Regions from separate parts of the Pelorhabdus sp. sgz311002 genome, predicted to be linked through region 3. Evidence: riboswitches for the same ligand, from Rfam matches in the RefSeq annotation. Region 3 holds a riboswitch; each other region holds the start of a gene.
What was found. Region 3 has a riboswitch for thiamine pyrophosphate ahead of thiW (energy coupling factor transporter S component ThiW). Riboswitches for the same ligand answer to the same signal wherever they lie in the genome.
Positions count from the first base shown of each region.

Region 1: linked by a shared signal. The riboswitch ahead of thiM (hydroxyethylthiazole kinase) and the one ahead of thiW (energy coupling factor transporter S component ThiW) in region 3 are both predicted to bind thiamine pyrophosphate.
Region 2: linked by a shared signal. The riboswitch ahead of thiS (sulfur carrier protein ThiS) and the one ahead of thiW (energy coupling factor transporter S component ThiW) in region 3 are both predicted to bind thiamine pyrophosphate.

Region 1 is NZ_JBWBCL010000005.1:203,159-205,356, forward strand. It holds gene AC0NJP_RS10335 (trans-sulfuration enzyme family protein) at 1-895, shown strand, start outside; TPP riboswitch at 922-1,020, shown strand; gene thiM (hydroxyethylthiazole kinase) at 1,074-1,910, shown strand; gene AC0NJP_RS10345 (MTH1187 family thiamine-binding protein) at 1,911-2,198, shown strand, end outside.
Region 2 is NZ_JBWBCL010000001.1:309,248-311,445, reverse strand. It holds gene AC0NJP_RS01595 (thiazole synthase) at 1-625, opposite strand, end outside; gene thiS (sulfur carrier protein ThiS) at 628-828, opposite strand; TPP riboswitch at 900-1,001, opposite strand; gene AC0NJP_RS01585 (hypothetical protein) at 1,046-1,498, opposite strand; gene AC0NJP_RS01580 (hypothetical protein) at 1,594-1,737, shown strand; gene AC0NJP_RS01575 (2-oxoacid:ferredoxin oxidoreductase subunit beta) at 1,986-2,198, opposite strand, start outside.
Region 3 is NZ_JBWBCL010000003.1:17,965-20,162, reverse strand. It holds gene thiM (hydroxyethylthiazole kinase) at 1-384, opposite strand, end outside; gene thiW (energy coupling factor transporter S component ThiW) at 365-898, opposite strand; TPP riboswitch at 1,151-1,259, opposite strand; gene AC0NJP_RS05930 (diguanylate cyclase domain-containing protein) at 1,451-2,198, shown strand, end outside.

The DNA.
Region 1 (2,198 bases), on a different contig from region 3:
TGATTGCGTCTATGGACCGATGGTACGTTATTTAAATAGAAGAAAGATCACTCAGATTCGTTATCCATCAGGCGCATCAAAAGAAGAATTTTCTACAGTTTTATTTAAAGCGCGCCAAGATTATCCTGAACGAGAGGATCTCATAATTTATTTAGAGGCGCCAGGCAGTGGTACTTTTGAAATTCCCGATATCGACGGAATCATTGCTATAGCAAAAGCGGCAAGTCTGCGTACTGTTATGGATAATACTTGGGCAAGCCATGTTCGGTTTAAGCCCCTTGACTATGGCGTGGATATTGTTATACAAGCTACCACGAAGTATGAAGGCGGCTATGGCGATACGCCATCAGGCGTTGTCATTACAAAGCATGAAAATGATTGGCAGAGTATTTCCGATGAATTGCGCGCCGCAGGCAATGGCGCAGTAGCGCCAACGACTTGTTCCCGGCTGTATCATCGTATTGATTCGGCTAGAGAGCGGCTTGACTGTCATGCTGCCACGGCGCAGCACCTGATAGAATGGTTTAGAGAGCAGCCTTTTACCCAAGAAGTTCTGTCGCCGACGCTGATATCTTCTCCCTACTATGAACGTTTCCAGCATTATTTTCATAAAGGGAATGGTTTGTTTAGCGTGGTTTTTCGCTCTGATCTAGCGAGTCGACAGATTGAAGCTTTTATGGATGCCTTAAATCTATTTTGGATTGCTGAAAGCTGGGGCGGACATTTGTCACTTGTACTGCCTGTACATGGTAAGCGGGAAGTTACGCCGCTACCGGACGGCTTTATTTTACGGTTCCATGCAGGACTCGAAGCGTATCAAGATCTTGTGGCGGATCTTACTCAAGCGGCAGAGAAGCATTTACTTTGCTCGGCAGATACTACATTGACAGAATAGATGAGAAGTGATACGTTATAGAAAATAATAGATTGCGGGGGGACTCCTTAGAGTTGAGAAGGTAAAACCTGACCCTTTGAACCTGTTAGTTAACGCTGACGTAGGGAAGCAATAGGACAGTGCGAAAGATGCTTACCGAATGCAGGTGAGCATTTTTTTTGCATGGAAAGAGGGCAAAATGATCGATAAGAAAAGTATTCAAGCGCAGATGATACAAGCCGTAGAAACAGTACAGAAAACAAATCCAATGGCAGGTTCTATCACAAATTCTGTTACAATCAATTTGGTGGCAAATGCCCAGCTCGCTGTCGGTGGAGCGGCGGCTATGGTGTATTTGCCTGATGAAGGCGAATTTTTAGCAAGGGCTGGCGGCGCTACTTATATTAATGTCGGCACACTTCTTCCCGTTTACGAGGAGACATTGCCGCGTACCGCAAAAGCCTTGTATGAGGGAAATAAACCTTGGGTGCTTGATCCTGTTGCTGTAGGCATTGGCGAACTAAGAACAAAGCTATTGCTTCAATTTAAAGAGTATAAGCCTAGTATCATTCGAGGCAATGCTTCAGAAATTATTGCTTTAGCTGGTTTATGGAATTTAGCAGGAGGAACTGAGGCGTCAAAGGTGCGCGGCGTTGATTCGACTGACTCTGTGAATACGGCCCAAACAGCAGCTGTTGCCTTGGCGAAATGGACGGGCGGCGCTGTTGCTGTATCAGGAGAAATCGATTTAATCACAGACGGTGCCATCGTTGCTTTTTCTCAAGGCGGGTCAACTTTTTTGACTAAAATTACTGGGGCAGGCTGTTCTCTAGGCGGTGTTGCGGCAGTTTATCTTACAGCGGCATCACCCTTTATTGCAGCGCTTACCGCTACAGCGATTTACAATTTAGCGGGACGTCGCGCGGCCGAGCAGGTGGATGGGCCAGGACATTTTCAAATCCAGTTTCTTGACGAATTATATAAAGCCACAGCAAGCGAGATTGCTGATAATCCTTTTGATATTAAGGAGGTATAAATGATGAATACTTTAGTTGCTGTTGCTATTGCTCCCTGCGGCGTAGGCGATGAACTTGCTCCCTATGTAGCTGAAGTGGTAAAAGTCATTCGCGAATCCGGTTTGCCTAATCGTACTACTGCCATGTTTACTGAGATCGAAGGAGAATGGGACGATGTGATGCAAGTTGTTAAAGCGGCAACTTTTGTACTTGCGGCGAAGGGGATTCGTACCGAAGTCGTTCTAAAAGCTGATATACGCCCTGGCTTTACTAATATGATTCAGGCGAAGGTGGAAAAGGTCAACGGA
Region 2 (2,198 bases), on a different contig from region 3:
TCAGCAAACAAGCTGACGCGCCCATTTCCATAGCTTCCACGGCATGAGACGGCGCTCCAATCCCTGCATCAACGATAATCGGGAGTGAAATCTCCTCAATGAGAATTCGAATTAATTCTTTCGTTTTCAAGCCGCGATTGGTGCCAATCGGCGCGCCTAACGGCATAATAGCAGCAGCTCCGGCATTTACTAACGCTTTTGCTACCATTAAATCGGGGCTGATATAAGGCAAAACGATAAAACCTTCTTTCGCTAAAACCTCGGCAGCTTTTACAGTTTCATAGCCGTCAGGCAACAAATACTTACTGTCAGAAATAACTTCAATCTTAATCCAATTCCCACAGCCGGACGCTTTCGCTAAACGAGCCAGACGAATCGCTTCTTCTGCTGTTCTAGCGCCTGATGTATTGGGCAGTAATTGCATATGATCTGGTATATTTTCTAAAATATTATCTTGTTTTGCTTGAAAATCGATACGCCTGAGTGCCACTGTAATCACTTCGGCGCCAGATGCCTCGGCAATAGCCGGGATCAACCTATCATCACTATATTTCCCTGAGCCAATAAATAAGCGACTAGAGAGCTTTCTCCCGCCAAGTTCAAAAAAATCTTCCTGCTGTTGCATAATTAACCGCCTCCGACAAAGCGCAACACTTCAATCGTATCTTGATCTTTAACAATTGTTTGAGCCAATTCGTCGCGCTTTATAATTATTTGATTTAATTCCACTATGACTGTGTCCAAATTGATTTTTTGCTGCGATAATAACTCTTCTAGTGAAACTTCTGCTGCAAAAACAACCTCAGCTCCATTCAAACGGATTTGCATTCGCCTCACCTCACTTGCTAAAAAATCGCAAATAAAAAAGCTCGCGATCCAACATAGGCGCGAGCTTAAACCAAGCTAAGTGCGTGCTTCCCTACGCTGGTATTAACCAGATCAGGTTCAAAGGGTCGAAAAATCTTTCTCTCAGCCGCCAACCGGCTCCCCTAGCGAACTATTAATTTATCTGTATTATAGTACAGCCTTATCGCTTTGTAAAGAACTATTGGCTGCTTCCCTGTCCCTGATTTGTATCTTCGGCAAATTCGCTAAGGGCCTGTAAAATTTTAAACTCAGGCTCTTTTGCCAAAGAAGCGATAAAAGCCCGACGAACATCAGGCTGGTTAAAAAGTTGCACAAGCTGCGGCCTTACTTCCGGACTTTCTAAATGCTCTGCCAAAACCTTAGCAACCTCCGGTCGCTTTAAATACTCCAACATTTCCTGGCTTCCCTCGGGCGATTTCAGATAGCGCAAAACCTGCGCCGCCAACAGATCTTGTATGGCTGGATTATCCATGCTTGTTTGTACAAGTGTCATAACAGCTCGCTGTTGAATATAATGACGGTCAAGCCACAGAAAGCTGCCAACTGCGATAAGTAGGCCTGAAATGAGCCCTACTAATATACTGCTAAAAATTTTTCCCCGCACTTTCTTCACCTCAATCTTCTGCTTCACTTCTTACCATACCCGCTTACGTTTTTTTTATTCTTCGTATAACTCTTGTAAGTTTAGGCTATAGTAAGAAAAACAATAGGAAAGAAGGATAGGCAATGACTTTTAAAGATATGGCCAATTCTGAGCCGCAAAAAAAATCGCGTCCGGCAGGAGCGTCAGTGCAAAAATCAGCAAAAACAGATACTGAGACTGCCAAAGAACAGAAAAAGTTCCCCTGTAAAAACTCTCTGCCAACTTAAAAAGAACAGTCAGGCTCAACTAAACAGCCTGACTGTTCTTTTTATTGGTTTGAGACAAAACGACTCAAAAACGCATAAGCTACAAAAAAGCTATGGTGGTGAAACTATGCGACTGAAATGCCCCAAATGCCAGAAAAACTATTTTTGGGGTAAAGGCTGCGCCTACCCTTATCAATACTTTCATACATGTCGCCGCTGGTGGTGGAATTACCATCCCTACTGGTGGAATTACTTCTACTAAAAGGGACTTACGCCATCTCTTCCATTAACGAAAGCACCGAATTCGGCTGACTCAAGTTTCTGTCGATAAGCGTTCCCTGCGCCAAAGCGGGCAAGGATTCCTCTAATGTCATTCTATCAGTTTGATAGATAACGCCAAGCGGAATTTTATCACCCCATTGCCCGGCAATGGCGCTAGCCTTAGCAAAATCAGTTTCATCATAATCGGACAAGGTATCCAC
Region 3 (2,198 bases):
ATTGCCTTTTATGACAGAAGGGCGGCACTGCGTAATGAAAGTTTCGGCAAATTGAAGCCTTAGATTGCTGCAGGCAATGCCAACTAAGTCAATAATAATTGGGTGCTGTAGTGCTAAGGCTTTTTTTCCTGCCAGAGGAATGGATGCCATACGCGCATCAGTGATGTTTCCCAGATTTACAGCTAAAGAACCTGCTAGCGTTGTAATCGCTTCCACTTCTAAAGGATGTTCGGCCATAATTGGTTTAGCGCCTACGGCGAGGATCGCATTGGCGCAGTCATTGATAGAAATAGGATTTGTGATACAGTGAATTAATGGTTTTTCGTGACGAATTTGTTCCCTAATTGTAAGTAAATCAGCTACATTAAGCCTGGACTTTATCATAAATTTTCGCTCCTAAGTTGCGTTGGAAATTTACTAGCATACCAGATCGTTTCAGTGAATTTAAGAAGAAATAAGCGATTGTTCCCCCGATTAAAGTGCCGCACAGAAAAAGCGGTACATAAAAGAGCCAAGTAAGGCCAGTTTTGCCATAGATAAAAGCCATAACCGGATAGGATACGATTGCACCGATAATGCCTGTGCCAATGACTTCGCCCGCTACGGCGCCGAAAAGATTGCCTTTTGATACGCGATAGAAAACTCCTGATAAGAAAGCGCCAAAGACCGCACCTGTCAGAGCAAGCGGCGGGATGCCCATAAACATCATGCGAATGACACCGATGAGCGTTGCGCAGAGCAGCGCATACCATGGACCTAGCAAAACAGCGCAAACAATATTGATAAAATGCGCCATAGGACACATGCCTTCAATGCGTAAAATGGGAGAAATGACTACACCAAGCGCGACTAGCATCGATAGCATAACTAATTTTAGTACCTTTGAATTTTTTTGCATAAAAAAACCTCCTTGAGTTTGGTCGGCAGCGACTCGCTCAGGAGAGTTCTTAAAAAAGGATATACTGATACACTAAATAGCTCTCCTGCGGTGTGCTGCAGGTCGGTCGAAGCTTAAAAGCTTCCTCTCAGCTTGAAACACAAGCTCCCTCGCTATTTAGTTGTCGGTTTGTTCTGACGCCGGACGCTCCTCCGTCATCTTTTCTTGTTGCCGGTAAATCAAAAAACAGGATAGACCGAAGCGGTTACCCTGTTTGTACAAGCGAAACTTTTCCTACGTTGGCATTATCCAAATCAGGTTTAAGGGTCAAAGTTTGATTACTTTTTCTCAGCCTGCACTACAAGCTCCCCTACTCAATTTATTTTCATTTATTGTAGCATAAGATGGCAAGAATCGCAATGAACAGCGCTGTTATTACTCTGACAAAATAGAAAGTTTTTTAAAAGATATAAAATAGCAGGAAACTGTCGAAAAGGTTCGAAAAAAATATAATGGAAAATCATAGAGAATCTTTAATAGATAGAGCAGGAACAAGGTTGTAGGAGGAAAACCATGAAATCCATTGAAATCATAAAATTACAGAGACGCTGTAACAAGCTAACAAAAATCAATGAGGAATTAGGGAAAAGCGAACAGATGTATCGCTTTTTAGCGGAAAATTCCCTGGATGTGATTTGGCAACTTGATGAAGCTTTTCGATTTGTTTACGTATCCCCTGCGGTTCAGCCTGTTTTTGGTTATCAGACGGAGGAGTTGATTGGACGTTCTTTATTTACTCTTCTTACAGCAGATTCGGTGAGAAAAGTGCAGAAAAAATATGAAGAGCGTAAAGCTTTGCCCCTTGAAGAGCGAAATAAGCAAAGTTTTATTTATACAGTAGAAGCTTATCATAAGGCAGGGTATACGCTTTGGCTGGAAGTGACAGTCAATCCGCTTTTGGATTCGCAAAAACGCTCCAAAGGATTTATTGGCGTTACGCGTGATATTAGCGAACGACGTAAAAATGAAAAGCTTATGTATCAATATGCTTTTTATGATTCGCTAACTAACCTGCCGAATCGTCGCTTTTTTGAAGCAATGCTGGAGCGAGCCGTAGGCGAAGGAACAAAATATAAACGTTTCTTTGCGGTGCTGTTTATGGATATTGATGATTTTAAGCAAGTAAATGATCGCTTTGGTCACAATACCGGTGATTTTTTATTACAGGTTCTGGCGGAGCGGTTTCGTCGTACCTTGAGAGCGAAGGATTTTGCCGCGCGCTTAGCTGGCGACGAATTTGTTGCCATTCTGTCTGATCTGT